Regions from separate parts of the Serratia sp. HNCC26DJ206 genome, predicted to be linked through region 2. Evidence: predicted binding sites of a transcription regulator. Region 2 holds the regulator's gene; each other region holds the start of a gene.
What was found. The regulator PurR, encoded in region 2, represses purine synthesis genes. The targets are predictions, from matches to a motif close to CANGCAAACGTTTGCNTG.
Positions count from the first base shown of each region.

Region 1: AC2A1E_RS14540 (nucleobase:cation symporter-2 family protein) is a predicted target of PurR. The motif match lies at 7,070-7,087, and genes of this name have one in related genera.
Region 3: carA (glutamine-hydrolyzing carbamoyl-phosphate synthase small subunit) is a predicted target of PurR. The motif match lies at 2,164-2,181, and genes of this name have one in related genera.

Region 1 covers NZ_JBXUGP010000020.1:21,005-31,680, reverse strand. The annotation lists gene gmk (guanylate kinase) at 1-419, shown strand, start outside; gene rpoZ (DNA-directed RNA polymerase subunit omega) at 474-749, shown strand; gene spoT (bifunctional GTP diphosphokinase/guanosine-3',5'-bis pyrophosphate 3'-pyrophosphohydrolase) at 768-2,882, shown strand; gene trmH (tRNA (guanosine(18)-2'-O)-methyltransferase TrmH) at 2,888-3,586, shown strand; gene recG (ATP-dependent DNA helicase RecG) at 3,583-5,664, shown strand; gene gltS (sodium/glutamate symporter) at 5,701-6,903, opposite strand; gene AC2A1E_RS14540 (nucleobase:cation symporter-2 family protein) at 7,141-8,535, shown strand; gene AC2A1E_RS14535 (AsmA family protein) at 8,680-10,344, shown strand; gene fabY (fatty acid biosynthesis protein FabY) at 10,382-10,676, opposite strand, start outside.
Region 2 covers NZ_JBXUGP010000028.1:60,137-70,812, forward strand. The annotation lists gene punC (purine nucleoside transporter PunC) at 262-1,479, opposite strand; gene punR (DNA-binding transcriptional activator PunR) at 1,594-2,520, shown strand; gene purR (HTH-type transcriptional repressor PurR) at 2,501-3,526, opposite strand; gene cydH (cytochrome bd-I oxidase subunit CydH) at 3,849-3,938, shown strand; gene sodB (superoxide dismutase [Fe]) at 3,998-4,576, opposite strand; gene AC2A1E_RS18500 (C40 family peptidase) at 4,786-5,592, opposite strand; gene AC2A1E_RS18505 (Grx4 family monothiol glutaredoxin) at 6,000-6,344, shown strand; gene rnt (ribonuclease T) at 6,415-7,095, opposite strand; gene gloA (lactoylglutathione lyase) at 7,165-7,572, opposite strand; gene nemA (N-ethylmaleimide reductase) at 7,746-8,843, opposite strand; gene AC2A1E_RS18525 (TetR/AcrR family transcriptional regulator) at 8,928-9,533, opposite strand; gene eptA (phosphoethanolamine transferase EptA) at 9,643-10,676, opposite strand, start outside.
Region 3 covers NZ_JBXUGP010000018.1:115,961-126,636, reverse strand. The annotation lists gene carB (carbamoyl-phosphate synthase large subunit) at 1-773, opposite strand, end outside; gene carA (glutamine-hydrolyzing carbamoyl-phosphate synthase small subunit) at 792-1,940, opposite strand; gene dapB (4-hydroxy-tetrahydrodipicolinate reductase) at 2,409-3,230, opposite strand; gene AC2A1E_RS13850 (SGNH/GDSL hydrolase family protein) at 3,549-4,838, opposite strand; gene ispH (4-hydroxy-3-methylbut-2-enyl diphosphate reductase) at 5,415-6,368, opposite strand; gene fkpB (FKBP-type peptidyl-prolyl cis-trans isomerase) at 6,349-6,825, opposite strand; gene lspA (signal peptidase II) at 6,827-7,333, opposite strand; gene ileS (isoleucine--tRNA ligase) at 7,363-10,179, opposite strand; gene ribF (bifunctional riboflavin kinase/FAD synthetase) at 10,337-10,676, opposite strand, start outside.

The sequences.
Region 1 (10,676 bases), on a different contig from region 2:
ATGAGTTTCTTGAGCACGCCGAAGTGTTCGGCAACTATTACGGCACGTCGCGTGTTGCAATTGAGCAAGTGCTATCGACCGGTGTCGATGTCTTCCTGGATATCGACTGGCAAGGTGCGCAGCAGATCCGTGCCAAAATGCCCCAGTCGCGCAGCATCTTTATCCTGCCGCCATCAAAGGAAGAGTTGGGCCGCCGCCTGAGGGGCCGCGGGCAAGACGCTGATGAGGTGATCGCCAGGCGCATGGCGCAGGCCGTTGCAGAGATGACGCACTACGCGGAGTATGATTATTTAATCGTGAATGATGATTTCGATCTGGCACTGTCCGATCTGAAAACCATTATTCGCGCCGAACGCTTGCGTTTGGGCCGACAAATGCTGCGGCATGACGCTTTAATCAGCAAACTATTGGCAGACTGAAGACAGTTTCAGTATTATGCCCAGTCTTTTCGTCACCTGTGGAGTAGCACAAATATGGCACGCGTAACTGTTCAAGACGCTGTAGAGAAAATTGGTAACCGTTTTGACCTGGTGTTGGTCGCTGCTCGTCGGGCGCGTCAAATCCAGACCGGTGGTAAAGACGCTCTGGTACCTGAAGAGAATGATAAGTACACCGTTATCGCACTGCGCGAAATCGAAGAAGGGCTGATCAACAGCCAGATCCTCGATGTGCGTGAGCGCCAGGAGCAGCAAGAGCAGGAAGCCGCAGAGATTCAAGCGGTTACCGCAATTGCTGAAGGTCGTCGTTAATTAGACTGTGAGTCTGCCTTGTACCTGTTTGAAAGCCTGAATCTGCTGATTCAACGTTACTTGCCTGAGGAGCAGATTAAACGCCTCAAACAGGCATACCTCGTTGCACGTGATGCTCACGAGGGACAGACACGCTCCAGCGGTGAGCCCTACATTACTCACCCTGTTGCCGTGGCCTGTATTCTGGCGGAAATGCGTCTCGACTATGAAACGCTAATGGCAGCCCTGCTGCACGACGTCATCGAAGACACCCCGGCCACCTATCAGGATATGGAACAACTGTTTGGCAAAAGCGTTGCCGAACTGGTTGAAGGCGTATCCAAGCTCGACAAGCTGAAATTCCAGGATAAGAAAGAAGCGCAGGCGGAAAACTTCCGCAAAATGATCATGGCAATGGTGCAGGATATCCGCGTCGTTCTGATCAAGCTGGCTGATCGCACTCACAATATGCGGACTCTTGGTTCGCTGCGCCCCGACAAACGGCGGCGCATCGCGCGCGAAACCCTGGAAATTTACAGCCCGCTAGCCCACCGGCTGGGTATTCATCATCTGAAGATCGAGCTGGAAGAGTTGGGCTTCGAGGCGCTCTATCCGAACCGTTACCGTGTCATTAAAGCCGTGGTGAAAGCCGCGCGCGGTAACCGTAAGGAGATGATCCAGAAGATTCTTTCTGAGATCGAAGGGCGTTTAACCGAAGCGGGTATTCCCTGCCGCGTCAGCGGGCGGGAAAAGCATCTCTATTCCATCTACTGCAAGATGCACCTGAAAGAACAGCGTTTCCATTCAATTATGGATATCTACGCGTTCCGGGTGATCGTGAAAGAAGTCGACACCTGCTACCGGGTGCTGGGCCAGGCCCATAGCCTGTATAAGCCACGTCCGGGGCGAGTGAAAGACTACATCGCCATTCCTAAGGCCAACGGCTACCAATCACTGCACACATCGCTGATCGGCCCGCACGGCGTACCGGTTGAAGTGCAGATCCGTACCGAAGACATGGATCAGATGGCAGAGATGGGGGTTGCTGCGCACTGGGCCTATAAAGAAAGGGTTCCAGGCGAAACCACCGGCACAACCGCACAGATCCGCGCTCAGCGTTGGATGCAGAGCCTGCTTGAGCTGCAACAAAGTGCGGGCAGCTCGTTTGAATTTATAGAAAGCGTAAAATCCGATCTGTTCCCAGATGAAATTTACGTTTTCACCCCGGAAGGGCGCATCGTTGAACTGCCTGCGGGCGCAACGCCGGTCGACTTTGCTTATGCAGTGCACACCGATATCGGCCATGCCTGCGTGGGCGCACGCGTCGATCGCCAGCCGTATCCGTTGTCACAATCGTTGTCCAGTGGTCAGACGGTGGAAATCATCACCGCGCCGGGCGCACGGCCTAACGCTGCCTGGCTGAACTTTGTTGTCAGCTCAAAAGCCCGCGCTAAAATCCGCCAGATGCTGAAAAACCTCAAGCGTGACGACTCTGTCAGCCTGGGCCGCCGTTTGCTTAACCACGCGTTAGGCGGCAGCCGTAAGCTTTCTGAAGTACCGCAGGAAAACATCCAGCACGAACTGGAACGCATGAAGCTGGCTACGCTGGACGACCTACTGGCAGAAATCGGCCTCGGTAATACCATGAGCGTGGTCATCGCGAAGAACTTGCAGGGCGATCACTCCAACCTCGGGGCTTCTTCCGGCGTGCGCAATCTGGCCATTAAAGGGGCCGATGGCGTTCTGATTACCTTCGCCAAGTGCTGCCGGCCAATTCCGGGCGATCCGATTATTGCCCACGTCAGCCCAGGCAAAGGGTTGGTGGTCCACCATGAGTCCTGCCGTAACATCCGCGGCTACCAGAAAGAGCCTGAGAAATTCATGGCGGTAGAGTGGGATCTGGAAACCGAGCAGGAATTCATTGCTGAAATCAAAGTGGATATGTTCAACCATCAGGGAGCATTGGCTAACCTGACGGCGGCCATTAATGCGGCCGAATCGAATATTCAAAGCCTGAATACCGAAGAGAAAGATGGCCGGGTCTACAGCGCCTTTATTCGCTTAACCACGCGCGATCGCATCCATCTGGCAAACATTATGCGTAAGATCCGTATCATGCCGGATGTCATCAAAGTTAACCGTAACCGAAACTAGCGCTTATGAGCCCTGAACGTTATGCACGGATTTGTGAAATGCTATCCACCCGGCAGCCCGACCTGACGGTCTGTCTGGAACAGGTACACAAACCGCATAACGTCTCCGCGATTATTCGCACCGCCGATGCCGTTGGTGTACATCAGGTGCATGCCGTGTGGCCAACCACGCGGATGCGCACGCTGGTTTCTTCCGCCGCAGGCAGCAACAGTTGGGTAAACGTCCAAACCCACCCGACCATTGCCGATGCCGTGGCACAGATGAAAAGCCAGGGGATGCAGATCCTGGCTACCCACCTTTCCGCACGCGCCGTCGATTTTCGCGCAGTGGACTATACCCGCCCGACCTGTGTACTGCTGGGGCAGGAAAAAACCGGTATCACCGAAGAAGCGCTGGCGCTGGCCGATCAAGACATCATTATTCCGATGATCGGTATGGTGCAATCGCTCAATGTCTCTGTGGCTGCCGCATTAATTCTGTATGAAGCCCAGCGTCAGCGACAAAACGCTGGCATGTACCGCCGCGAACACAGCGCACTGAATAAAGAAGAGCAACAACGCCTGCTGTTTGAGGGGGGTTATCCGGTGCTGGCCAACGTGGCCAAGCGCAAAGGGCTGCCACGCCCGTATATTGATGAGCAGGGCCAAGTGATTGCCAGCGCCGAATGGTGGGCAACCATGCAGGCAACGACGGTACGCCGATGAAAGGCCGCCTGCTGGATACCGTCCCTCTTACAACACTTTCCGGGGTTGGAGCCAGCCAGGCAGGTAAATTAGCCAAAATCGGCCTGAATACCATTCAGGATTTGCTGTTACACCTGCCACTGCGTTACGAAGATCGCACTCGCCTTTACTCCATCAACGATCTGCTGCCCGGCATTTTTGCCACGGTGGAAGGGGAAGTGCTGCGCAGCGATATCAGTTTTGGTCGCCGCCGCATGCTGACCTGCCAGATCAGCGACGGCACCGGCCTTCTGACCATGCGGTTCTTCAATTTCAACGCGGCGATGAAGAACAGCCTGGCCACCGGTCGCCGCGTGACGGCTTACGGTGAAATCAAACGCGGCACTCACGGTGCCGAAATCATTCATCCTGAATATCGTATTCAGGGTGAAAGCAGTGAAGTTGAGCTGCAAGAAGCCCTGACACCGGTCTATCCCACCACCGAAGGCGTGCGTCAAGCCACGCTGCGCAAGCTGACCGACCAAGCATTAGAACTGCTGGATACCTGTACCATCGCCGAATTACTGCCTGCGGAACTGAGCGGTGGATTAATCAGCCTGCCACAGGCGCTACATACCCTGCACCGCCCGCCGCCGGATATCCAACTGGCCGATCTGGAGCAGGGCAAACACCCAGCACAAAAACGCCTGATTCTGGAAGAGCTACTGGCGCATAACCTCAGCATGCTGGCAGTACGTGCAGGCGCGCAAAGCTATAAAGCACTATCACTCACGCCAGACGACCGGCTGAAAAAGCGTTTCCTCGCTCAGTTACCATTTGCCCCTACCGGTGCGCAAAATCGTGTAGTAGCCGATATCGAAGCCGATATGCAGAAAGGTTTCCCGATGATGCGCCTGGTGCAAGGGGATGTTGGTTCAGGCAAAACTCTGGTTGCAGCACTGGCCGCCCTGCGTGCCATCGCCCACGGTAAGCAGGTGGCGCTGATGGCCCCTACCGAGTTACTGGCCGAACAACACGCCAATAACTTCCGCCAATGGTTTGAACCGCTGGGGATTGAGGTGGGCTGGCTGGCGGGGAAGCAAAAGGGCAAAGCACGCATCGCACAGCAGGACGCAATTGCCAGCGGGCAAGTATCGATGGTGGTAGGAACGCACGCCATCTTCCAGGAACAGGTGCAGTTCAATGGCCTGGCACTGGTGATTATCGATGAACAACACCGCTTTGGCGTGCATCAGCGGCTGGCACTGTGGGAAAAAGGCGAAGAGCAAGGGTTCCATGCTCATCAGTTGATCATGACCGCTACGCCAATTCCACGCACGCTGGCGATGACCGCCTATGCCGATCTCGACACTTCGGTTATCGACGAACTGCCGCCGGGGCGCACGCCGGTAACCACCGTAGCAATCCCTGATACGCGCCGTGCCGATATTATTCAGCGGGTAAAAAGCGCCTGTTTAGAAGAAAGCCGCCAAGCGTATTGGGTTTGTACGCTGATTGAAGAGTCCGACCTGCTGGAGGCTCAAGCAGCGGAAGCCACCTGGGAAGAATTGAAAATCGCCCTGCCGGAGCTGAAGGTGGCTCTGGTCCATGGCCGCATGAAGGCGCAAGAGAAACAGGCGGTGATGCAGGCCTTCAAACAGGGTGAATTGCAGCTCCTGGTCGCGACCACGGTGATCGAAGTGGGGGTTGATGTACCCAATGCCAGCCTGATGATTATCGAAAACCCGGAGCGGCTCGGATTGGCACAGTTGCACCAGCTACGCGGCCGCGTTGGCCGTGGTGCCGTCGCCTCTCACTGCGTGCTGCTGTATAAAACCCCGCTCAGCAAAACGGCGCAAAAACGCCTGCAGGTGCTGCGCGACAGTAACGACGGCTTTGTGATTGCCCAGCGCGATCTGGAAATCCGTGGGCCGGGCGAACTGTTGGGTACGCGCCAAACCGGCAGCGCAGAGTTCAGAGTGGCCGATCTGTTGCGCGATCAGGCGATGATCCCAGAGGTTCAGCGCACGGCGCGCCACATCCACCAGCACTATCCGCAACATGCTCACGCCCTGATTGAGCGCTGGCTGCCTGAAACCGCCCGTTACTCTAACGCCTGATTTTATCGCCCTCTCCCACGGAAAGGGCGACATCATTTAGCCAAACATCGGCAACATCAGATACAGCTTAATCACGATGGCATTGGCGATATCAATAAAGAACGCCCCCACCATCGGCACCACGAGAAACGACAGGTGCGAAGGGCCAAAGCGATCGGTAATCGCTTGCATGTTGGCAATCGCCGTCGGCGTCGCCCCCATACCAAAACCACAGTGCCCAGCGGCCAATACCGCGGCATCATAGTTTTTGCCCATCACGCGATAGGTCACAAAGATCGCATACAGCGCCATCACCAGGGCTTGTACCACCAGAATCGCCAGCATCGGCAATGCCAGAGAGGCCAGTTCCCACAAACGCAGGCTCATCAGCGCCATTGCCAGAAATAGGGACAAGCTGACGTTACCCAACACCGAAACGGCGCGCTCAAACACCGTATAGAAACCGGTGGCCGACAGCGTGTTACTGAGGATCACCCCCACAAACAGCACGCAAACAAACGTGGGCAGTTCGAAGGCGCTACCATTCAGTAATCCAAAAATAAATTTCCCGAGGCTCAAGCAGATAGCGATCATGGCAATGGTTTCGACCATCACCAGCGAGGTAATTAGGCGGCCACTTTCCGGCTTTTCAAAACCGCTTGGTTGCACGCTGTCTTCCGGGCTTCCTTCTGGGGTTGAAGAGTGCTTCACCAGATAACGCGCCACTGGGCCACCAATCAGCCCCCCCAGCACCAGACCAAAGGTGGCGCAGGCTATCGCGACTTCTGTCGCATTTTCAAAACCATAGCGTTCGATGAACACCTTACTCCAGGCAGCGCCGGTGCCATGGCCGCCAGAAAGCGTAATTGAGCCAGCAATCAGCCCCATCAGCGGATTCAAGCCGAGTATTTTCGCCATGCCGATACCAATGGCGTTCTGCACCACCAGCAGGCCCAGCACGACAAACACGAACACAAACAGCGCCTTGCCCCCTGCGCGCAAACGCGCCAGGTTAGCATTCAGGCCGATGGTGGCGAAAAAAGCCAGCATCAAGGGATCTCTCAGCGACATATCAAAGCTGACTTCCCAGTCGACGGTTTTTTTCACCAGCAACAACAACAACGCCACCAGCAAACCGCCCGCCACCGGGGCCGGAATAGTATATTTTCTTAACCAAGGGATGGATCGTACACATTTGCCCCCAAGGAGCAAAACCAGCGTGGCAGCCACTAACGTGCCATAGGTATCGAGATGGAACATCTCAGGTACTCCGTGTCAGAATCGATATACAATAAATTATAAACCATAATTTTAGTCAGGCTTTTAACTCGATGAGTAGTCAATTATTAGTGGAAAAGACTAATAAAAAAAGAAAAAGCGAACGAAAATGTGACCTTCATAAGGCTAAATTTGGCAAAAATATTAATGCGCAACCGTTTGCTTTTGTGAGGCGGATCATTAAAATGCTTTCTTTGCCGCTTCAGGGAACGCTACACCATGTCCATCCAATCCGCTGAGCTTGATACCGCGCAACAGGCATCAGCAACCGCTCCACGCACCAGTGAACTGATTTATCGCCTGGAAGATCGCCCGCCGTTGCCGCAAACCCTGTTTGCCGCCGGTCAGCATCTGCTGGCGATGTTTGTTGCCGTGATCACCCCAGCCCTGTTGATCTGCCAGGCACTTGGCCTGCCCGCACAGGATACGCAGCACATTATCAGCATGTCGCTGTTTGCTTCAGGTTTGGCCTCGATTCTGCAAATCAAAACCTGGGGCCCGGTGGGTTCTGGCTTGCTATCCATTCAGGGCACCAGCTTTAACTTTGTCTCGCCGCTGATTATGGGTGGGCTGGCGTTGAAAAACGGCGGTGCCGACGTGCCAACCATGATGGCTGCGCTGTTCGGCACATTGATGGTGGCTTCCTGTACTGAAATCCTGCTCTCAAGGGTGTTGCATCTGGCACGCCGCATTATTACCCCGCTGGTATCCGGTATTGTGGTGATGATCATCGGCCTGTCGCTGATTCAGGTGGGTCTGACCTCCATCGGTGGTGGCTACGCGGCCATGAACGACCATACTTTTGGCGCACCGAAAAACCTGTTGCTGGCTGGCGCAGTGCTGGTGGTGATCATTCTGCTTAACCGCCAGCGCAATCCTTACCTGCGCGTGGCTTCGCTGGTGATCGCCATGGCTGTGGGTTATCTGCTGGCCTGGGCGATGGACATGCTGCCGGAAACCCAACCGGCCACCAATACGGCCACGATTAATATTCCAACGCCGCTGTATTACGGTCTGGGCTTTGACTGGAACCTGCTGCTGCCACTGATGCTGATCTTTATGGTGACCTCGTTGGAGACCATTGGTGACATTACGGCAACTTCCGACGTTTCTGAACAACCGGTCAGCGGCCCGCTGTATATGAAACGCCTCAAAGGTGGCGTGCTGGCCAACGGCCTGAACTCGATGCTGTCGGCCGTATTTAACACCTTCCCGAACTCCTGCTTCGGTCAGAACAACGGCGTGATCCAACTGACTGGCGTAGCCAGCCGCTACGTCGGTTTCGTGGTTGCCTTGATGCTGATCGTGCTGGGGCTGTTCCCAGCGGTCGCCGGTATTGTGCTGCACATCCCAGAACCGGTGCTGGGTGGCGCCACCATCGTGATGTTCGGCACCATTGCCGCCTCCGGCGTGCGTATCGTTTCCCGCGAGACCCTGAACCGCCGTGCGATCATGATTATGGCGCTGTCTCTGGCCGTTGGCATGGGCGTTTCCCAGCAACCGCTGATCCTGCAATTTGCACCGGATTGGCTGAAAACCCTGTTCTCTTCCGGCATCGCCGCCGGTGGGATCACCGCCATTGTGTTAAACCTGCTGTTCCCGCAGGAAAAATAACCAATCCGACCCTAAGTGGTAAAACGGCCGGTAGCAAAGTGCTATTGGCCGTTTTTTTATTGTCTTTCAGGCTATTGCACTTGAGCTGGCAGGATAATTACGGCATAAACAGGGTATCTTTTCTGACCGCTACGGATTCGGACGATGAAATTTATCGGAAAACTGTTGCTGACGTTGTTACTGCTGGCGTTGCTCGCTGTGGTACTGCTATACGTCTTGGGGCAAACACGCTGGGCTGCGGGCTGGATGAGCCGTTGGATCAGCAATAACAGTGAATACCGCCTATCGGTGGAAAAAATCACCCATTCATGGAGTAAGCCAGGGCAAATCACGCTGGAAGAGGTCACTTTTGCTCAGGCTAACCAGCCGCAGGTGCTGGCCGCCAAGCAGGTGGATTTTGCCTTCAGCCTACGGCAGATCACTGAACCAGGTTACTTCGGCAGCGTGACGCTGCGTGACGGGACGCTCAATATACAATCACAGCAGGGCATCTCCTTGCCAATTCAGGCTGATACGCTGCAACTGAGCAATATGGCGTTGCAGTCCAACGAGGCAAACTGGCGGTTGAATGCGCAAAAAGTGAATGCCGGTGTTACCCCTTGGCAGCCGACCACTGCCCATGTGCTGGGTGAAAACAACCAGTTCCAGTTCAGCGCCGGTTTGATGGTCTTGAACGGTGTTCCTGCCTCGCAGGTGTTGGTGCAAGGTGAAATCAAGCAAGACCAACTGATCTTGAGCGATTTCGGGGCTGATCTGGCCCAAGGCGATCTGACCGGGGTGGCCAGCCGGGCCGCAGACGGCAGTTGGCTGGTAGAGCGCCTGCGCCTGAGTAACGTGCGCCTGCAAACCCCGCTGACGTGGGAACAGCTTTGGGAGCAGGTCACTGCACTGCCACCGATTACGGTGAAGCGCTTTGATTTGATCGATGCACGCCTGGAAGGGAAAGAGTGGGCAATTAACGATCTCGATTTATCGCTGCAAAACGTCACCTTCCAACAGGGTGATTGGAGCAGTCAGGATGGAACGCTCAGCTTTAACGCGGGCGATCTCATCCATGGCAGTTTCCACCTGGTCGATCCGATCATCAATATGCAGCTTTCTCCTGCCGGTATCACCATTCAACAGTTCACCACCCGTTGGGAAGGTGGGCTGTTACGCACCTCCGGTAATTGGCTGCGCGCCGACAAGCGGTTGCAACTCGATGAAGTGGCCATGGCTGCGCTGGAGTATACGTTGCCCATCAATTGGCGGGCGCTCTGGCTGCAACCGCTGCCAAGCTGGCTGGCGCAGGTGTATATCGGCAAGCTGACGACCAATCGTAATCTGATTATCGACATCAATCCGGATTTCCCTTTCCAAATCACCGCGCTGGATGGTTACGGCAGCAATCTGCTGCTGGCAAACGATCATCAGTGGGGCATCTGGTCCGGTTCGTTGAAGCTCAACGGCAGCGATGCCACCTTCAACAAAGTTGACGTGCGCCGCCCTTCTCTGGCGCTGGATGCCGATACACAGCAGATTAACGTTACCGAACTGAGCGCCTTTATGCCTGATGGCCTGTTGGATGCCAAGGCCAACATCAGCCAGTTACCCGGCAAGCCGTTTACGCTGTCTCTTGATGGGCGCTCGGTGCCGTTAAATACCTTACAGCAATGGGGATGGCAGCAGATGCCGCTGGAAGGTGATGGTAATCTGCAATTGCAGTTGAAAGGGATGCTGAACGGGGATGAACCGTTTAAATCCTCATTACAGGGCCACTTGCAGGCGACCAGCAAAGAAGGGCAAACGCTGGAACAGCAACTGCCATAACGAATAAGGGCCCGCGTTTGCCGGGCCCTTTTGATCTTTAACTGGCTATCGCTACTGACCCCCCCTTATCCAAGGGTTCGTCCGGTTCGGCAGGCAGCACCATATAGGTGCCTTCAAAGATTGCCCCTTTATCCTCATCCCCAAACAAATGGACTTCCGCCTGCACGCGCGCCCGGCGGCCACGGGCCAAACGGGCCAGATCGCCACTGAGTGAGCTGAGATCCGCCACCGCTCGTGGGCGACCGGTGATCGGTTTGCTGTAACGGATGTGGGCATCCGCCAGAATAATGGTGCCACCCAGATGGCGCTCGCGCAGCAGCAGCCAGATCAAC
Region 2 (10,676 bases):
TACGGTAAAATTTCGCCGTGGTGTCTGATATCCGACTATGGACAGAGGAAATTTAAGAGACCCCCTATGCCAAAAGGCACGGGAAAATGATTCCTTAAATAAAGTGTGACGCCATTCGCGTACACAATAGTTACTGCGATAAAAGTTCTATATAGATGTTATTTTGAAAGGTTGCTTCGAGTATAGGCTTGCCGAGGCGCATACTCAACAGTAAATCGCGCTCGGCTGGAATTTTCATCAAGTAACTATTTATAAAGACAATTATGACATAGAGTCAGCATGTTCTTGGCGGGTTACCTGCCCATCAACCTCTCCCTTCCCACGCTGTACCATGTACCCTAAGGCAGCCAAAACCACCGTAGCGACCATTACGGTAACCGTTGCTAGCAACGGTTGGGTGATAAATGCCGAAACCAACATACTGGCGATAAAACACAACCCTAATTGCAAGGTATTCTGCAAGGCTGCGGCTTTACCGCTGTTATCAGGGAACGGCATCAGCGCATTTGTCACCAGAATCGGATAACTGGCACCGTTAACCAAAGCCATAAAGCAGAATGGGATCAACAGGCTAGTTAAGGTCGGTTGGCTTAACGTGGCAACCAGATACAACGCCACCATGCTGACTCCATAAGCTACCAGTAGCCACGGCAACAAGGTTTTGCCTGAAATGCGGTTCAATGCTGTACGACAACCGTAACCGCCGAGTAAAAAGGCCAACGTCTGTGGAACATAGCTCAGGCCAATATCATTCGGGCTGTACCCCATATTGCCGAGAATAAACGGCGAACCGGTCAGCCAGGCAAAGAAGCTGGCTGAACAGGCGGCAAAGATCATCACGTTGCCGCTGAAAACTGGAGACTTCAGGATTTGCAGGAAGCTGAGGCCGGGCTTTTTATCGGCAGAAGGTACGATTCTGGCTGTCTCTTTCAGCAACAAGGTGGGTACGAACAACAAGACAGCGATACCCAGCAACACCGCAAAGATCGCTCGCCAGCCCATATGGTTCAGCAGCCAGGCACCGACCAGCGGGGCCAGTGCCGGAGAAAGCGCAACCAATGGCATGATAGTGGCGAAAATGCGGTTAACTTTACCATCGCGATAGCGATCCACCACGATGGCCTGCCAGGTTACAGCGGCAGAGCAGACCCCAATCGCCTGGATGAAACGCAATGACCACAGTTGCACGGCATTTTGCACCCACAGCATCCCCAGGCAGCCGAGAGCAAACAACGCCAGACCAAACAGCAGAACTGGCTTGCGGCCCAGCTTATCGGAAAGCGGTCCCCACACCAGTTGGGCAAAGGCGAAGCCAGCCAGAAAGATACTCAGGCTGGCGCTGATGGCACCGGCGGAGATTTGCAAATCCTGTTGCATGGCACCAAAGGCGGGTAGATACATATCGGTGGCCAGATAGCCCAGCATACTCAGGCCGGCGAGATAAAACATAAATCCAAAACTTTGCATGGTATTTCTCATTAACATTTTCTTATTGCAGGTTTTTTAGCGCCGGCCAGTGTATCCGGCTGGATCTCTGCTTGTGAAACGGTAATATTTGCTAGGTGCTGTTAAAAAAATTGAAGGCAAAAAGAGATGTGGTCTGAATATTCGCTCGATGTCGTTGATGCGGTAGCGCGCACCGGCAGTTTTAGCGCGGCAGCACAGGAGCTGCACCGTGTGCCGTCTGCGGTAAGCTATACCGTGCGGCAACTGGAACAATGGCTGGCAGTGCCGCTGTTTGAACGCCGCCATCGCGATGTGGAACTGACGCCTGCCGGTGCGCTGTTTGTAAAAGAAGCGCGTACTGTTATCAAAAAAATGCTTGATACGCGTCGTCAATGCCAGCAGGTGGCCAATGGTTGGCGCGGGCAGCTAAAAATCGCGGTGGACATCATTGTTAAACCGCAGCGCAGTCGCCAACTGGTGCTGGATTTTTATCGCCACTTCCCCGATGTGGAACTGATGGTGCAACCGGAAGTGTTCAACGGCGTGTGGGACGCGCTGGTGGATGGCCGGGCCGAGATGGCGATCGGTGCCACGCGTGCGGTGCCGGTGGGCGGTGGTTTTGCCTTTCGCGATATGGGTTTTATGAACTGGTTGTGTGTCGTTAGCACGTCACATCCGCTGGCCAGTCTGACCGGTTTGCTGCGCAACGATCAACTGCGGCCATATCCTTCTCTATTGCTGGAGGATACGTCGCGCAACTTGCCCAAGCGAGTGACCTGGTCATTGGATAATCAGCGGCGGCTTACCGTCCCCGACTGGGTTTCCGCTGTAGATTGCCTGCGCAGCGGGTTGTGTGTTGGTATGGTACCCGCGCATCGCGTACTGCCATTGGTACAAAGCGGTGAACTGGTGGCATTGCAATTGCAGGAGCCGTTTCCCGCCAGTGCCTGCTGCCTGACCTGGCAGCAGAACGCACAATCACCGGCGATGGCCTGGCTACTGGAGTATCTAGGGGATAGTGAAACGCTCAACCAGGAGTGGTTGAGCGAAGAGACTAGCGGCGATAATCGATAAATGGGCCATCGGCCACGGAACGGCGTTCGATCAGTTTTGGATGCACTTCAATCACTTGGGATTCTTCACGCTTGCTGATAATGCGATCCAGCAGCATGGTGAAAGCCATTTCCCCCAGGCGCTCTTTCGGCTGGTGGATGGTGGTTAGCGCCGGGGTGAAATAGCGCGCGTTACGCACGTTATCGTAACCGATCACCGAAATATCCTGCGGGACGCGCAGACCCAGTTCGTCGGCGGCGCAGATCGCCCCCATTGCCATAATATCGCCTCCGCAAAATACCGCCGTAGGGCGGTGTTTCTGCGACAGGATCTGGTGCATGGCCTTGTAACCCGAATCGGGTTCAAAATCCCCTTGGACGATCCACTCTTCACGCACCTCAACGTTGGCCTCTTGCAGCGCCTTCAGGAAGCCCTGATGGCGGCCGCCGCCGGTGTTGCGTGATAACTGCCCTGGAATAGCACCGATATCACGGTGGCCACGTTCCAGCAGATAGCGGCCAGCCAGATAACCGCCTTCAAAGGCGTTATCGATAATGGTATCGGTAAAATCACCGCGTGCAGCACCCCAATCCATCACCACCATGGGGATATTGCGATAATCCTCCAGCATGCCCAGTAACTGGTCCGGGTATTCCGAGCACATTACCAGCAGGCCATCAACACGCTTTTGCGCCAGCATCGCCAGGTAGGCACGCTGTTTGTCGAGGTTATTGTGTGAGTTACAAAGGATCAGGGTATAGCCTTTGCTATAGCAGCTGTTCTCTACCGCCTCGATCACTTCAGCAAAGTAGGGCGCTTCACTTGAGGTCGCGAGCAAACCGATCGATTTGGTATGGTTAACCTTCAGGCTGCGTGCGACCGCGCTCGGGGAGTAGTGCAGTTCTTTGATCGCAGCCCGAACGGCCTCTTTTGTTTCTTCGGCGACGAAACGCGTTTTATTGATGACGTGCGAAACGGTGGTGGTGGACACGCCAGCGCGTTTGGCGACATCTTTAATCGTTGCCATGTAAAGAATGACTCCTGAACTCACATGTTATGCCATGTAAGTATGATGTTAATCGTTTGCCTGCATAGATCTCTCTCCAGAGAAGCGGAAGCTGAGTTTTTAGTGCTGAGTTCGTAAGCCGCTTAAACAGGAGGGGCATTTTGCCGGTACGCAGTTGTGAACTGCGGATTTTGTCCCAAATTGACGCAAAGTGGAAGATCTATTCGGCATTATAACTTGGGAAATGATAACAAGATTTTAGTCACGAACTGTGTGAAAATGATTTGACGCATTAATCGTGTGGATTTTATGCTTAGTGAAGCCAATCTGATAGGGAGTCGTTATGGATACCGATTTGAAGATGTCATTGATTACCACCGTTTGTGCTTTAGCAATGATTATTGTTTTCGGTTTTATCGCCGCATTGAACTGATTCATACCAAGAAATAATAAAGGCGCAGCATGCTGCGCCTTGCTATCAACCTCCAGCGATTACGCCAGATTCTTTTCCACGAACGCCCAGTTCACCAATGCCCAGAAGTTCTCCAGGTATTTCGGACGCGCATTGCGGTAGTCGATGTAATAGGCATGTTCCCACACGTCAACGGTCAGCAGCGGTTTGTCTTCACCGGTCAGCGGGGTTGCCGCATTTGAGGTGCTAACGATCGCCAGCGTACCATCCGCCTTTTTCACCAGCCAGGTCCAACCCGCGCCGAAGTTTTTCACGGCGGCATCGGTGAATTGCTCTTTAAAAGCAGCAAAAGAACCAAAGGATTTGGTGATCGCAGCGGCTACTGCGCCCGTTGGCTCGCCGCCACCCTGTGGTGACAGGCAATGCCAGTAGAAGGTGTGGTTCCACACCTGTGCTGCGTTATTGAACACGCCGCCGGTAGAAGTTTTGACAATCTCTTCCAGGGTTTTGCCTTCGAACTCGCTGCCTTTCACCAGGTTGTTCAGGTTAACCACGTAGGTGTTATGGTGCTTACCATAGTGGTATTCCAGGGTTTCTGCAGAAATGTGCGGTTCGAGAGCGTTTTTCTCATACGGTAATGCAGGTAATTCAAACGACATTGCTTTCTCCTTTTTATATACAGCACTATTATTCCGACAACCTCCAACCCGGTGGTTGAAGGAGGAAAACAGAATGGTTGTGTGTTTTTTATGGACAATAATCTTAGCAACTTTCCGGGTGAAAAAAAGGTTTAAAGCATGTTAAGCGGCTGATTGATTAAAGCATCGGCAGGAAAGGGCGGCTGAGGCTATGTCTCAGCCGCAATAAATCAACGGATAGTTTTTGGCGTGACAACACGGCGTGCGCCGATGTAGTGGTTCTGCCAGTAGTCGTTATCCAACTGGCTGACGCGGATTTCTTCGCCAGTACGCGGGGACTGGATAAACTTGCCGTTACCAAGGTAAACGCCAACGTGATCGGCAGTGCCACGGTTATTGATGCGGAAGAACACCAGATCGCCGGTCTCCAACTCGCTTTTCTTGATCGGCGCGGCGTCACGCAGGTGATACATTTCGTTGGCGGTACGTGGCATTTTGATTTTCACCACGTCTTTGTAGGCGTAATAAATCAGGCCGCTGCAGTCAAACCCGGTGTGCGGTGAAGAACCGCCCCATTGGTAAGGCTTGCCCATCTGGCTCATGAGTTTGGCCATGGCCGTTTGTTTGGCATGCTGATAACGTTTTTTGTGCGCAGGGCTGAGTTTCAGCGGTTTTTCATTCTTGGCCAGTTTCGCGGTAGCCATATCCGGCTCACGATGGCGACCATAGCCTTTCTTGTAACCCTTTTTCGGCGGAGTGACTTTGACGCTGGCAGTGCGGGTAGATTGACTCTTTGATTTAACCTGTGTGGTTTTCTTCTCTGCCTGCGACTTTATTTTCGCTGTTTTCTGAGGCGCAACGGCTTTCACTTTTTTGCTGGCCTTATCCGCTTTCTTTTTCTTGCGATCGTCAGGCCGGGCATCATTAACATGCCCCTTACGCTGCTCGGCAGAAACATGTGCCTTTGGCGCAGCGTGCGCCAGATTGAAGAATAGCTGTGAGAACAACAGCATGAAAAGCGTAATAATTAAACGCATGTCAATGTTACCAACCTTGGCCTCGAAAAAGATATCTAACGGGCTACAGTATTCCCGAAATTTGCCATATAAAACAGCGTAGAACTCATAAATAGTAATCCATATTGTGAGAAAACGTTAATGGCATTTTTTATGGTTTAAAATCAACCCGTTAATGTATAAAAAAGCATCAATAAACCGAGTGTGGCTTATTATTCATCACGTGCCAACCGCGAAAATATAATAGTGAAATAGTCGGATTAAAAATGTTATTCTGTGAGTATGTTTTAACCGGAATGGTGCGGTTTTTAGAGCTCGTCCGGCAACCGGAAATGTCCCTGCAAAAGATGGCGTTTTCTTGATACTGTTCCTGCCGCTACAATAGCCGGTGTGATGTTGTAGCCAAGATGTGGCTTGAGGAAGCAATAATGACGACGATTGAAAAAATTCAGCAGCAGATTTCTGCTAACCCAATTTTGCTGTACATGAAAGGTTCACCGAAATTGCCAAACTGCGGTTTCTCTGCGCAAGCCGTCCAGGCGCTTTCCGCCTGTGGTGAGCGTTTCGCTTATGTTGATATTCTGCAAAACCCGGATATCCGTGCCGAACTGCCAAAATACGCCAATTGGCCAACCTTCCCGCAGCTGTGGGTTGACGGTGAACTGGTGGGCGGTTGCGATATCATTATGGAAATGTATCAGCGTGGTGAATTGCAGCCGTTACTCAAAGAGACGGCTGAGAAATATAAGCAGCAGGAAGATCAGCAGCCTTAATGGCGAAAGGTTTTACTGAAAAAACTCGGGCGGCATCTGTTACAGATGCCGCCCGAATTTTTTATGACGCTTAGTCAGCGTTGTTGCTGCTGAGCGGCCAACCACCAAGACGTTTCCAACGATTCACCAGTTCACAAAACAGCAGAGCCGTTTGTTCGGTATCGTACAGGGCGGAATGTGCCTGGCTGCTGTCGAATGGCATACCGGCGGCGATACAGGCCTTGGCCAACACGGTCTGGCCCAGTACTAACCCGCTTAACGCGGCGGTATCGAAGGTAGCAAACGGATGGAATGGATTGCGTTTCAGGCTGGCCCGCTCAGCGGCCGCCATCAGGAAGCTGTGATCAAAGTTGGCATTGTGAGCCACGATAATCGCTCGGTTACATCCCTGATCTTTAATACCTTTGCGCACGGCCTTGAAAATAGCGTGTAGCGCATCATGTTCACTCACCGCACCGCGCAGCGGGTTATGCGGGTCAATACCGTTGAAGGCTAGCGCTTCGGGTTGCAGATTAGCCCCTTCAAAGGGTTCAACGTGAAAATGCAGGGTTTCATCCTGCTGTAACCAGCCGTTGCTATCCATTTTCAGCGTGACGGCGGCAATTTCCAGCAGCGCATCGGTCTTGGCATTAAAGCCTGCGGTTTCTACATCAATAACAACGGGATAAAACCCACGAAAACGGCCACTCAGGGCGTTAAGATCACTTTTTTCGGCCATCAGTTTCTTATCTTTATCGAATACAGCGGGCATTATGACAAATTTCTTGCCTTGATGCAGCGGAGATAAAAGAAGGGCGCTGAAATGCGCCCTGGGGAAACGTCAGTTGCCGAGACCTTGGCCGGCATGTTTGTTCTCGATCAGTTCGATTTTGTAGCCATCGGGATCTTCAACGAAAGCGATAATCGAGGTGCCACCTTTGACCGGGCCCGCTTCACGGGTTACGTTGCCGCCAGCATGGCGAATGTTGTCGCAGGTAGCTGCCACATTATCAACGCCCAGTGCCAGGTGGCCAAATGCGGAACCCATCTCGTAGCTGTCAACGCCCCAGTTGTAGGTGAGTTCAATCACAGAACCTTCGCTTTCATCGGTATAGCCAACGAACGCCAACGAGTATTTGTACTCGGTGTTCTCGCTGGTGCGCAGCAGGCGCATGCCTAATACCTTGGTATAGAAATCGATGGAGCGTTGCAGATCACCGACACGGATCATGGTATGGAGTAGGCGCATAATTTCCTCTGATTGGGTGTGCCGCAGCGAGCGGCAGGTAGATTGAAGCGAACATCAGTATAGCTTTGTCATATAAGGCAATTCAACGCGTCTGGTGCATAAGCGGCTTACGTGACGCTGTCACCAATAAATTCAGCCGGCTTTTGGCCGGCTGAGGATCAAAGAAAAGTCACTTACAGAGTAGGATAGTCGGTATACCCCGCTGCACCGCCACCGTAGAAGGTGTCAGCATGCGGTTCATTCAGCGGCGCTTTCTGCTTGAAGCGTTCTAACAGATCCGGGTTGGCGATATAGCTGCGGCCAAAGGCGACGGCATCAATAAAGCCTTTTTCGATCAGTTCTTCGGCTTTTTCGGCAGTGTAGGCACCCGCGCCCACGATTACCCCGCTGAAATGCGCGCGAATGGCGTCACGGAATGCGGCGGAATAAGGCTTGCCACCGGCCCAATCGGGCTCAGAGATGTGCAGATAGGCGATGCCACGTTTATTCAGCTCTTCGATCAGATATAGCGCTGCGGCTTCCTGGTCTTCACCGTTGTCCAGGCCATTGAATGGGCCAAGCGGTGAAATACGGATACCAACACGATTTGCCCCAACTTCGGCGATGCTGGCATCAACCACTTCCAACGTCAGGCGAGTACGATTCTCAATATTGCCACCATACTGATCGGTACGCTGGTTAGAGGCCGGAGACATGAACTGGTGCAGCAGGTAGCCGTGCGCAGCGTGTAATTCAATGTAATCGAAACCAGCTTCACGTGAGTTGGCAGCCGCCTGGCGGAAATCGTTGACGATCCCGGCGATTTCTGCGGTTTCCAGTGCGCGCGGGGTGGAGGTTGGCACACGTACCCAGGCACCGGTTTCATCACGTACCGTGGTGCGGGTTTCGGCATTGATTGCGGAAGGAGCGACCGGTGCTTGCTGGCCCGGTTGCAGGCTGTTGTGAGAAATGCGGCCAACGTGCCAAAGTTGCACGGCGATATGCCCTTGTTTCTCATGAACGGCCTGAGTGATTTTTTTCCACGCGGCAATCTGTTCTGGGGTATGCAACCCTGGAGCACCGGCATAGCCTTTCGCCTGGAAAGAAATCTGTGTCGCTTCGGTAATGATCAGGCCGGAACTGGCGCGTTGTGCATAGTATTCCGCCATCAATGGGGTTGGAATATCACCGGGTTCAATGCTGCGCAAACGAGTCAGCGGGGCCATGAATACACGATTGGGCAGTGTTGTAGAGCCAACTTTCAGGGGGGAGAACAACTTTTCAATCTTCATAATGCATCCTATTTAATAGACCGGTCGACTAGTTAAGGTTAAAACGTATTTCAGCAATGGCACTTTCAGGGTAAATCACCAGGATTAGCGTTGTGCAGGGCGCAACAGTAATTCGATAGTTTCCAGCGCGCTGGTCAGTGGGGCGACCGAACGGCGGATTTTGGCACGCAGCGAAGCACCAAGCCACAATGAGTAGAGCGTTTCCGCCGTTGCCGCTGGGCTCATGGCGATGACCAGCGAACCTTCACGTATCCCTCGCTCAAGCGCCTCTTGCAGATGGCCAACAATGCGCGCGGTGCCGGTTTCCAGCGCATGACGCATCGGTTCCGACAGATCGCTGACCTCGGCAGAAAGTTTCACCGCCAAGCAGGCGTTATGGCATTCGCTGAGGCAGTGATGGCTGATGGCTTGTGCGTAATAACTTAATAACTGATGACGCGCATCGCGTTTGACGTCGCCAAACAACGTCTGCATATCAGCATCATAGTGTTCAAAATAGCGTTGCAGCATCGCTTCGCCAAAAGCTTCCTTCGAGCGAAAATAGTGGTAGAACGAGCCTTTAGGCACGCCAGCCGTCGCGAGCAATTGGCTCAGACCCATACCGGCAAAGCCAAGGCGCAGGCTGAGGGTTTCGCCAGTAACGAGCAGATGTTCACGTGTATCCACGTTGCAATGCACAGGTTTTGTCATAATGATGCTGAGCGTAATAGACCGATTGGTCTAGGTCAAGAAAAATAAAAAGCCGGTGAGTAATACCGGCTTGAGTTTGCGTTTATTGTGCCTTAGGAGAGCGTAAAAGTTAAGCCTTGCCTTGGGCGTGCCTGCGGCAGTTTTGCAGAATATCCTGATGGGGATGATATTCATGTGTGTGCACGTTGAGCATACCCAACAGGGTGTGGAACAGGTTGTCCTGCGAAACCTCATTGTTTTCAGCCAGGCTATTCAGGCATTGGCGGTCGATAGCAAAATTGCGTTCATACTCTGCCGACATCCACATCAGGAAAGGCACGTGGGTTTGCTGAGAAGGCGCAAAGAGATAAGGCGTGCCGTGCAGGTAAATACCGTTTTCCCCCAGCGACTCGCCATGGTCAGAAAGGTAAACCATTGCCGTATTGAATTTGTCACCGTGTTGCTGCAACAGCTTGATGGTGTTATCCAGCATGGCGTCGGTGTACAGCAACGAATTGTCGTAGGTGTTCACCAATTGCGCGTGCGTACAGTCCTGGATCTGGTTGCTGTCGCAGGTCGGTGTAAATTGGCGGAATTCAGGCGTGCTGCGGCGATAGTACGCTGGCCCATGGCTGCCCATCTGGTGCAGCACGATAACGCCGTTGCCTTTCAGGCCGTTGATGTAGTCATCCAGTTGGTGCAGCAGCACATTGTCCATGCAGACATCACCCTCACAGTACTGCGGTAACTGCAATTTGGTCATGTCGATATGCGGGATACGGTCGCAGGCACCTTTGCAGCCGCCATCATTGTCACGCCACAGCATGTTGATTCCGGCATGAGCCAGAACATCCATTAAGCCTTCTTGATGAGCGGCTAATTTGGCATCGTAATCACTGCGCGGCATGTTGGAGAACATACAAGGGACGGAGATTGCCGTTTCGGTACCGCAAGAGCTGGCATTCCTGAAATACACCACGTTGTCCTGTTTCAGGCGCGGATTGGTTTCGCGTGAGTAACCACCAAGCGAGAAATTTTCCGCCCGCGCGGTTTCGCCCACCACCAGGATCACCAGCGTCTTTTTTTCTTGGCTAAGGATGGTCGGGCCGAGCTGAGCATCCTCGCCAATCTTGACTAGCGGCAGACTGCGGCTGAAATAGCGAT
Region 3 (10,676 bases), on a different contig from region 2:
TCGGTCAGCGTCTGTGCCGGGGCGACGGTGATCGAGTCGCCGGTGTGGATGCCCATCGCGTCGATGTTTTCGATGGAACAGACAATGATGCAGTTATCGTTCTTGTCGCGCACCACTTCCATTTCATACTCTTTCCAACCGATCAGCGATTCGTCAATCAACAGCTCTTTGGTTGGCGATAGATCCAGACCGCGCTCGCAGATCTCTTCGAACTCTTCGCGGTTGTAGGCAATACCGCCACCGGTGCCGCCCATGGTAAACGACGGGCGGATAATGCACGGGAAGCCGACGTCAGCGGCCACCGCCAGCGCTTCTTCCATATTATGGGCGATGCCGGAGCGCGCGGTATCCAGGCCGATTTTCTTCATGGCGATGTCGAAACGGCGGCGATCTTCCGCTTTGTCGATGGCATCGGCCGTGGCACCGATCATGGTCACACCGAACTCGGCCAGCACGCCTTGGCGCTCCAGTTCCAGCGCACAGTTCAGCGCCGTCTGGCCGCCCATGGTCGGCAGTACCGCATCCGGGCGCTCTTTTTCGATGATTTTACGCACCACTTCCCAATGAATCGGCTCGATGTAGGTCGCATCGGCCATTTCCGGGTCGGTCATGATGGTTGCCGGGTTGGAGTTGACCAGAATAACGCGGTAACCCTCTTCACGCAGCGCCTTACACGCCTGAGCACCGGAGTAGTCAAACTCACACGCCTGGCCGATAACGATCGGGCCAGCGCCGAGGATCAGGATGCTTTTTATATCTGTACGTTTTGGCATGGCTGTTATGGCTCCTGATTATTTGGCGTTGGAACGGTAAGTCTCAATCAGTTCGATAAAGTGATCGAACAGCGGCGCAGCATCGTGCGGGCCTGGGCTGGCTTCAGGGTGCCCCTGGAAGCTGAACGCCGCTTTGTCGGTGCGGTGGATCCCTTGCACCGTGTGGTCAAACAGGGATTTGTGCGTGACGCGCAGCGTAGCGGGCAGATGATTTTCATCCACCGCAAAGCCGTGGTTCTGCGCGGTGATCATCACGGTGTTGTTATCCAGATCTTTGACCGGGTGGTTGCCACCGTGATGGCCGAGCTTCATCTTCACGGTCTTCGCACCGCTAGCGAGCGCCAGTAGCTGATGGCCCAGGCAGATGCCAAATACCGGAATGTCGGTTGCCAAAAACTGTTTGATGGCGGTAATCGCATAATCGCACGGCTCCGGGTCGCCCGGCCCGTTGGACAGGAAGATACCGTCCGGATTCATTTTCAGCACGTCAGCGGCCGGGGTTTGCGCAGGCACCACCGTCAGGCGGCAGCCGCGATCCACCAACATACGCAAGATGTTGCGCTTGGCGCCGTAGTCGTAGGCCACCACGTGGTAGGGCAGTTCGCTCGCTGCTTTCGCTTCCGGCAAGTCACCTTCAAGCGTCCAACTGCCCTGCTGCCAGGCGTAAGCTTCTTTGGTGGTGACTTCTTTCGCCAGATCCATGCCTTTCAGGCCAGGGAAGGCTTTGGCCTTTTGTAGCGCCAATTCAGCATTGGTGACATCACCGGCAATGATACAGCCGTTTTGTGCGCCCTTTTCGCGCAGCAGACGGGTCAATTTACGGGTATCGATATCGGCAATCGCCACGATGTTGTTGCGCTTGAGGTACTCGGCAAGACCTTCTTCGTTGCGATAGTTGCTGGCAATCAGTGGGAGGTCACGAATGACGAGGCCTTGAGCGTGAACAGCGGAGGATTCTTCGTCGGAAGCATTGGTGCCGACATTGCCGATATGAGGATAAGTAAGAGTAACGATCTGGCGGGAATAGGAAGGATCAGTGAGGATTTCTTGATAACCGGTCATCGACGTATTGAAGACCACTTCCCCCACTGCCGTACCTTCTGCCCCGATGGCCCGACCGTGGAATTGGGTTCCGTCTTCCAGAACCAATAGCGCTGACTTAATCAAAACACCCTCCAAGGAATAATCAATCATAATATTTGCATATTAATTCAGATTTCACCGCCTAAATCAATGCAAAAACCGCCATCAAGGCTAATTTTTGGCAAATTGGGCGCATTTTAATGATGAGCACCTGACTTGTCTACTCAAAGCACCATTTTTTATCGTATTTTTGCTGTTCTCACGGTTTTATGGGCTTCACACTGATAAAAACATACGGAAACTCGGGCTAGTAAACGGTTGCGAGACACAATGACACAGAAAAGCCATGATAACCGCTAAAACAGAGCCCTGATGAACAAATGAAGAGAGAAAAAGGAGATAAAGCAAAAGATAACTGATTAAAAAAGGCCATACATCATAAATATTGACCGTAAGCCCTATTTTTATGGTTAAAAAAAGGACAATAAAATTATTGTCCGATTATCATAGCACTATGATCAATACAACCACATCAAGATGGCATGCAAAACATTATAACTGCTCTAAACCAAGGACATCACGCATATCAAACAGCCCTTTTTGCTGCTTGGTGATCCAGGATGCCGCGCGCACCGCACCATTGGCAAAAGTCATGCGGCTGGATGCTTTATGCGTAATTTCTATCCGTTCGCCAATATCGGCAAACATGGCGGTGTGCTCGCCCACGATATCTCCGGCGCGAATCGTGGCAAAACCGATGCTCTTCGGATCGCGCTCACCGGTATAGCCAACGCGTTGGTAAACCGCACACTCTTTCAAATCACGCCCCAACGCCCCGGCGATGGCTTCGCCCATTGCCAGCGCAGTGCCGGAAGGAGCATCCACCTTGTGGCGGTGATGCGCTTCGACAATTTCAATATCGGTATAGTCGCCCATCACCTTGGCGGCTTTTTCTAACAGTTTGAGCATCACGTTGACGCCAACGCTGAAGTTGGCAGCAAACACGATGCCGATATGTTGTGCAGCATCGCCGATCGCCGCTTTACCAGCATCATCAAAACCGGTGGTACCAATGACCATGCCTTTTTTATGTGCCACGCAGAACGCCAGATGTGCCAAGGTGCCTTCTGGGCGGGTGAAATCGATCAGAATATCGAAATCATTAGCCACGCTATCCAGGCTGTCGCTGACGGCCACCCCCAGCGCCCCAACACCGGCCAGTTCACCAGCATCAGTTCCCACCAGGCTTGAGCCTGGGCGCTCCAAAGCCGCCCCCAACATCACGCCCTGCGCCTGCTGCACCGCCTGAATCAATTGACGCCCCATGCGGCCACCGGAACCCGCAATCGCGATGCGGACCTGTGAATCAGTCATACTTTTCTCTCTTCTTGATTTTGGTGCCCCTATGACGAGCATAAGGTTCAGAGTAACTGCCCTGCATGATCACTGCCAGAGGATTTCATGCAGAATTAGAATATTATGTTATCCCGATGCTTTTATCAGTAACGCTATCAATTGATTAACAATCAGACAAGCAAGAACGCACGCATGGATTTACATAATTATGCAGTTTCTATGCAGAAAAAAGATCGGTTCGGGAGGCTGGATCACCGGACGGATACGCCATTAAAAACCCGCCAAGAAGGCGGGTGAGTTATGCCAAGCTAAAAATCAACTACGCTCGGCGATAGGTTATGGAGCCGCAAGCCCCTGCACCACCTCAGCTTTTAACAGCTCAGCCAACAATCCATGCGTTTTAGTGGTGGGGTGCATGTTGTCCCAGAATACAAACGCCGCATTGCTGCTCTTACATACCGCTTTCGCAGCGCCTCCCACGGCATAGCTGTAGCCACTTTGGGAAACATCCAAGCAGGTGTCCGTCTTATTCACAAAGCCGTATTGGCCGCTGTTTTCCAGCACCTGTTTAAAAGCCTCATCCAGCCTCAGCGTATAAAACGTCGTTTGAGGATATTCGGCGTTCAGCTTAGCGATAAGCTTCTCGACCTTGTCATTAAACTGAACGCTATTCTCTTTCAGCTTAGCCTTATCAGCGTCCGTCCACTTGGCAACGTTGGGTATCACTGAAAAATCTGGCAGCCGGAACACCGCCACCTGCTTTGCCCCTAATTGGGCCAGGCGATTCAGCTGTGTTGTGTATTGACCAATAACCTCGTCGGCACTTTTTCCGCCCGTTACAAAGTCATTCCCGCCAAACAGTACGGTAAACAGCGTCTTGCCAATGTCGTACCCCTTAGTGCGAGCATGATAATCCCTGAACGAATCCATCTGTTTACCGAATCCGTTAAAGAACGGTTTCTCTCCACTCTCCGCGTTGCCGGTCGCCCACACATAGCTTGGCAGATTCAAGGCCGTGGAAAGGTATTCATGCCAAAGCTTGCCATTAGAGAAGTGGCCCAATAGCCAAGAGCTACTATTCGGCACGGTACCGTATGAACCGTTATAGACGTTGATGGTATCGCTCAGACTGTCGCCAAACACCACCATACGCTCAAGCTCCCTGCCGCCAACCTTGATAACCGGCTGGTTAGCCCCTTGATTCCAAATCACATAGTAATAGGACAAGGTGTAATCAGAGGCATAAGGGATAACAATAGGGGAACTGACGCCTGCGGCCGCCAGAGTGCTGGTGCACAAGTTCATCACCTCCGCATAGGGTGCTTCGGTATAGAACATGTTTGCCAGCGGCATTGAGTTGTACCAATACCCTTTCAGCTTCGCATAGTTACTACCCACTTTCGCCCATAGCCAAGATGAGGATGGATTGCTGTCATCCTGGCCGCCCACTTTATAGACACATTTTACATAGGTTGTGGTATCACCCGCGAACAGCGCTCTGGCCTGTTTGCTGGGGGCCTCATACTGAGGTGGGGCCGACGTTGCTACAATACTGTCACTGGCAGCAAACGCGCCGCTTGATGCCAGAACCCCTGCTACAAATGAATAAATCGCTATCTTTTTCATGGTAATCCTCATCATTTCGTTAAATTTCATCGTTGTGGATAGAAGGTTATCGCCATACGCCAGGTACAAAAAAACCCGGGCAATGCCGGGCTGATAACGTGCTTTCAGCGGTTAACCACCACTTAATCACCCCCTCTGCAGGTAGGCGCCGCTATCCCACTCCCTGGGTGCTAGCTACAGCGCCATACTGCTTAAACGAATGTACGCAGCGAACGATAAGTGTTCACCCGGTTGCGGTAGTGTGGTCGGTGTCAGTGCCTGTATCGCCGGTTTAGCGGCTGTTTGAGCAGGGATAGCGCAGATAAAAAAAGCGCCACGAATGGCGCTTCAGACTGCTGACAAAGCCGGTTATTAGGGAGAGCGTGCCGAAGGGGTCGTAGCGGCGTAAGCCGCCGGAGCGCCCCTCGGTGCGCTAGGCCCGGGTATCTCAGGCTTAAAGACCACTTTGTCATCAACCTCAAGCGCCACGAATGGCGCTTGATAAGCTCTATAACTTGAAATGTCTTGGGTCTTGTCAGACCCTAACGAAAAACGGGAAGCCATTGGCTTCCCGTTGTTGACGCGCTATGTAGCGGCCTAATCGATCTGCTTGATATCTACCCGCAGCTCTTTCGGCACTTCAAACACGATATTCTCTTCACGACCGCTGACTTCATGAACATCCAGACCGCCCAGCACTTTCAAGCGGCTGATCACGTCCTGAACCAGCACGTCTGGTGCGGAAGCGCCCGCAGTCACGCCGATGGTAGCCGCATCTTTCAGCCAAGATTCCTGAATATCTGCCGCTGAATCGATCAGATAAGCCGGTTTACCCACGCGCTGCGCCAGTTCGGCCAGACGGTTGGAGTTGGAGGAGTTTTTTGACCCCACCACCAGCACCACATCAGCATCCCCCGCCAGATTACGCACCGCTTCCTGGCGGTTGGTGGTGGCGTAGCAGATGTCGTCTTTGCGCGGCCCGATGATATTCGGGAATCGCTTGCGCAGCGCATCGATCACCTCGGAGGTATCATCCACCGACAACGTGGTCTGCGTCATAAAGCACAGGTTACCTTCGTTCTTTACCTGCAACTTGCGGACATCTTCCGGCGACTCCACCAGGTACATGCCCCCTTTCGGGTTACTGTACTGGCCCATGGTGCCTTCTACTTCCGGGTGCCCGGCATGACCAATCAGAATCGCTTCAGTGCCCTTACGGCTGGCACGGGCGACTTCCATATGCACTTTGGTCACCAGTGGGCAGGTGGCATCGAACAACATGGTCAGTTCGCGCGCTTTCGCTTCGGCACGCACCGCCTGAGAAACCCCGTGCGCAGAGAAGATCAGGATCGAGCCGTCCGGCACTTCCGAGATCTCTTCAATAAACACCGCACCGCGTTCGCGCAGGCTGTCTACCACATAGCGGTTGTGCACCACTTCGTGGCGCACGTAGATAGGTGCGCCGTAAATCTCCAGCGCACGCTCCACAATGCTGATCGCACGATCAACCCCGGCACAAAAACCGCGTGGGTTAGCCAGCAATATTTGCATGCGTTGCCTCCTGCTGCGGCTGCGGGTCGATCTCCAGCACTTCAATATCGAAGGTGACCAGGTGCCCCGCCAACGGATGGTTAAAATCCACGGTGATGGAATCTTCCGCTACTTCACGCACCACGCCCGGCATTTCGCTGCCGTCGATGGCGGTAAACAGCATGATGGTCCCCACCTCCGGCACGCCGGTTTCGGCAAAGTCACGGCGCGAGAAGAACTGGATCAGATCCGGGTTCTCGGTACCGAATGCCGCTTCCGGTTGCAGGGTGAAAGCGCACTTGTCACCAGCCCGCAAGCCCAGCAGTTGCTGCTCCAGCGGTGCCGACAGGCTGCCATCACCCAAGCGGAACAGCGCCGGTTTGCCATTACCACGGGTGGATTCTGCGGTCGAACCGTCCGCCAGTTTCAGCGTAAAATGCACCAGTACCGCGCTGTTGCTGCTAACCTGAGCCGTCATATTACTTACCTTCGCTCTTCACGCGTTTCTTCGCTGGCAGAAAACCTTCCAGCACAATCATGGCTGCCCCGACGCAGATAAAGCTGTCTGCCAGGTTGAAGGTCGGGTAGTGCCAGTTACCGATGTAGAAATCGATAAAATCCACGACAAAACCATGCCACAGGCGATCAAACAGGTTACCGAGCGCACCACCAATAATCAGGGCATAGGCGATATTGCTCAGCTTCTGCTGCGCGCTGTTGCGATACATCATCACCAGCAGTACCGCCACGATCGCGATAGCAATACCGGCAAAGAACCAGCGTTGCCAACCACCGTGATCCGCCAGGAAACTGAACGCCGCGCCGTAGTTACGCGCGTAATACAGGTTGAATGACGGGAACAACGGCTGGGTCTGGCCCAGCACGAAGTTATTCAGGATCCACTGTTTGCTGGCAAGATCCAGCGCCAACACCACCACTACCAGCCAAAGCCAGCGCAAGCCGGTCGAACTTATCGGTCTACTCATCAGGCACTCATTTTTCAGGCATTCAGTTATCAGGCAAAGTTACGCTTTTCACCGTCACCGGCGACGTTGGTGACACAGCGGCCGCAGAGCTCCGCATGTTCCGCCACCTGGCCGATATCGGTGGTGTAATGCCAGCAACGCGGACATTTCTCACCAGCCGCGGTGCTGAACGCAATTTTCAGCCCTTTCAACAGTTCACTTGGCTGCGCATCCGCCGGAGCATCGGCCAGTGGTGCCACCGTGGCAGCCGAGGTCAACAGCACAAAACGCAATTCATCCTGCAGGCTATGCAGGCGTGCAGCCAGATCGTTATCTGCATACAGAGTGACTGCCGCTTCCAACGAGCCGCCAATGCGCTTATCCGCACGCGCCTGCTCCAGCACCTTGTTGACTTCACCACGCACTTTCAGCAGATCGTCCCAGAAGCCATCGTTCATGCCTTCGCCTTCGGCCAGCCCGAACAGGCCGCCGTACCACTCTTCAGTGAACACAAACTGCGCGCGCTTGCCCGGCAGGAAGGCCCAGATTTCATCGGCGGTAAAGGACATGATCGGTGCCATCCAGCGCACCATCGCTTCGGCAATGTGGAACAGCGCAGTCTGGCAGCTACGGCGAGCGATACTGTCGCTCTTCGCGGTGTACTGGCGATCTTTGATGATATCCAGATAGAAGGAGCCCATTTCGACCGAGCAGAACTGCATCAGGCGCTGCACCACTTCATGGAAATCATAGTTGGCATAAGCCTGCTCGATATCCTGCTGTGCCGCCAACGCACGGCCAACCGCCCAGCGATCCAGCACCACCATCTCATCTGGAGCCACGCAGTCGGTGCTTGGCTCAAACCCGTTCAGGTTAGCCAGCAGGAAACGCGCGGTATTGCGGATGCGGCGATAGGAGTCGGCTGCACGCTTGAGGATTTCGTCAGAAACCGCAATCTCACCGGTATAATCGGTAGAAGCCACCCACAAGCGCAGGATGTCGCCACCCAGCTTGTTCATCACGTCCTGCGGGCTGACGGTGTTGCCGATGGATTTGGACATCTTGCGGCCCTGACCATCCACGGTGAAACCGTGGGTCAGCACTTCTTTATAAGGCGCTTTCCCCTTCATGGCGGTCGAGATCATCAACGATGACATAAACCAGCCGCGATGTTGATCAGAGCCTTCCAGATACATGTCGGCACCGTGGCCGTTGAACTCAGGGCGCACATCCACCACCGAAGAATGGGTTGAACCTGAGTCAAACCATACGTCCAGCGTGTCTGGCACTTTCACGTAGTCGGCCGCTTCAGCGCCGAGGATATCGGCGGCGTCCAGATCCCACCACGCCTGAATACCCTCCTGCTCAACGCGCTTCGCCACTTCTTCCATCAGCTCGACGCTGCGCGGATGAAGCTGTTCGGTATCTTTGTGCACGAACAGCGACATTGGCACACCCCAGGTACGCTGGCGCGAGATACACCAGTCTGGGCGGTTTGCCACCATCATTTCGATACGTGCCTGGCCCCAATCCGGGATCCATTTCACGCCTTTGATCTCGGCCAACGACTGCTGACGCAGGCCCTTTTGCTCCATGCTGACGAACCACTGTGGCGTGGCACGGAAGATGATCGGCGTTTTGTGACGCCAGCAGCACGGGTAGCTATGCAGCAATTTCTCAACGTGCAGCAGCCCGCCTTTTTCGCGCAGCAGCTCAACGATCAGATCGTTAGCCTTGAACACAAATTTGCCATCCAGTGACGGGTAGGTGCCCGGCAGATAGCAGCCGTTCGGGCCAACCGGGTTAGCCACTTCCAGGCCGTATTTCTGGCCGATCACGAAGTCATCCGGGCCGTGGCCCGGCGCGGTGTGTACCGCACCGGTACCGGCGTCCAGCGTGACGTGATCGCCCAGGATCACAGGCACATCAAAGCCCATAAACGGATGCGTGAAACGCATCAGTTCCAGATCGGCACCTTTACAGTCGTCCAGCACGGCCCAATGGGTAATGCCGACACGCTTCATCACGCTTTCAACCAGGTCTGCCGCCAGGATCAGGCATTGGCCTTCGACCTGCACCAGTTGGTAGGCAGATTCCGGGTTCAGCGAGATCGCGCGGTTAGCAGGCAATGTCCAAGGGGTTGTGGTCCAGATCACCAGAGAGATCGGGCCATCAACGCTGCGCACGCCAAATTTAGCCGCAACTGCCGCCGCATCCACCGCCTGGAACGTCACGTCGATCGACGGAGACGCTTTGTCGTAATACTCCACTTCCGCTTCTGCCAGCGATGAACCGCAGTCGGTACACCAGTGCACCGGCTTGGCACCTTTCAACAGATGGCCGTTGCTGATGATCTTGCCCAGCGCGCGGATAATATTGGCTTCAGTTTTGAAGTCCATGGTCAGGTACGGATGTGCCCAGTCCCCCAGGATCCCCATACGGATAAAGTCTTTCTTCTGGCCTTCGATCTGTTCGGCCGCATACTCACGGCATTTCTGGCGGAATTCTGCCGGGGTCAGTTTCTCGCCCGGTTTGCCATACAGTTGCTCAACCTTCAGTTCGATCGGCAGACCGTGGCAGTCCCAGCCGGGAACGTAAGGCGAGTCAAAACCGGCCATCCCTTTGGACTTGATAATAATGTCTTTAAGAATCTTATTAACGGAGTGACCAATATGCAGGCTGCCATTCGCATACGGAGGGCCGTCATGCAGAATAAAGGATTTCTTGCCCTTCTTGGCAGCACGAATAATCCCGTACAGATCCTGCTCATACCAATGTGCCAGCATGCCAGGTTCGCGCTTGGCGAGATCGCCACGCATCGGGAACCCTGTTTCCGGCAAGTTCAGGGTATTCTTATAGTCACTCATTAGATTCTCGGTTCCGTTTTCGGCTATATACCCGTCATACTTCAAATTGCAGGTGCGTTGGCTCTCCTCGCTCACCCCAGTCACTTACTCATGTAAGCTCCTGGGGACTCACTGCGTTGCCGCCTTCCTGCAACTCGAATTATTTAGGGTATAGACATTAAATCGGTGTCTGTAGCCCGAAGAATTTCCGGGCCGTCACCACATCATTGGCGATTTGCTGCTTCAGCGCATCGAGCGAAGCAAAACGCTGTTCATTGCGCAATTTTGCGCGGAGCACCACGTCTAAATGGCGCCCGTAAAGATCCATCGTGATATCCAACAGATGGACTTCCAGTTGTTGACGCACGCCAGCCACGGTTGGCCGCGTGCCAATATTAGCCACACCAGGCAATGGCTCAGGACCAAGGCCATAAACATCAACCGCATAAACCCCTTTCACCGGTGCCACCAGGCGCTTGAGCGGCAGGTTAGCGGTGGGGAAACCGATGGTGCGCCCC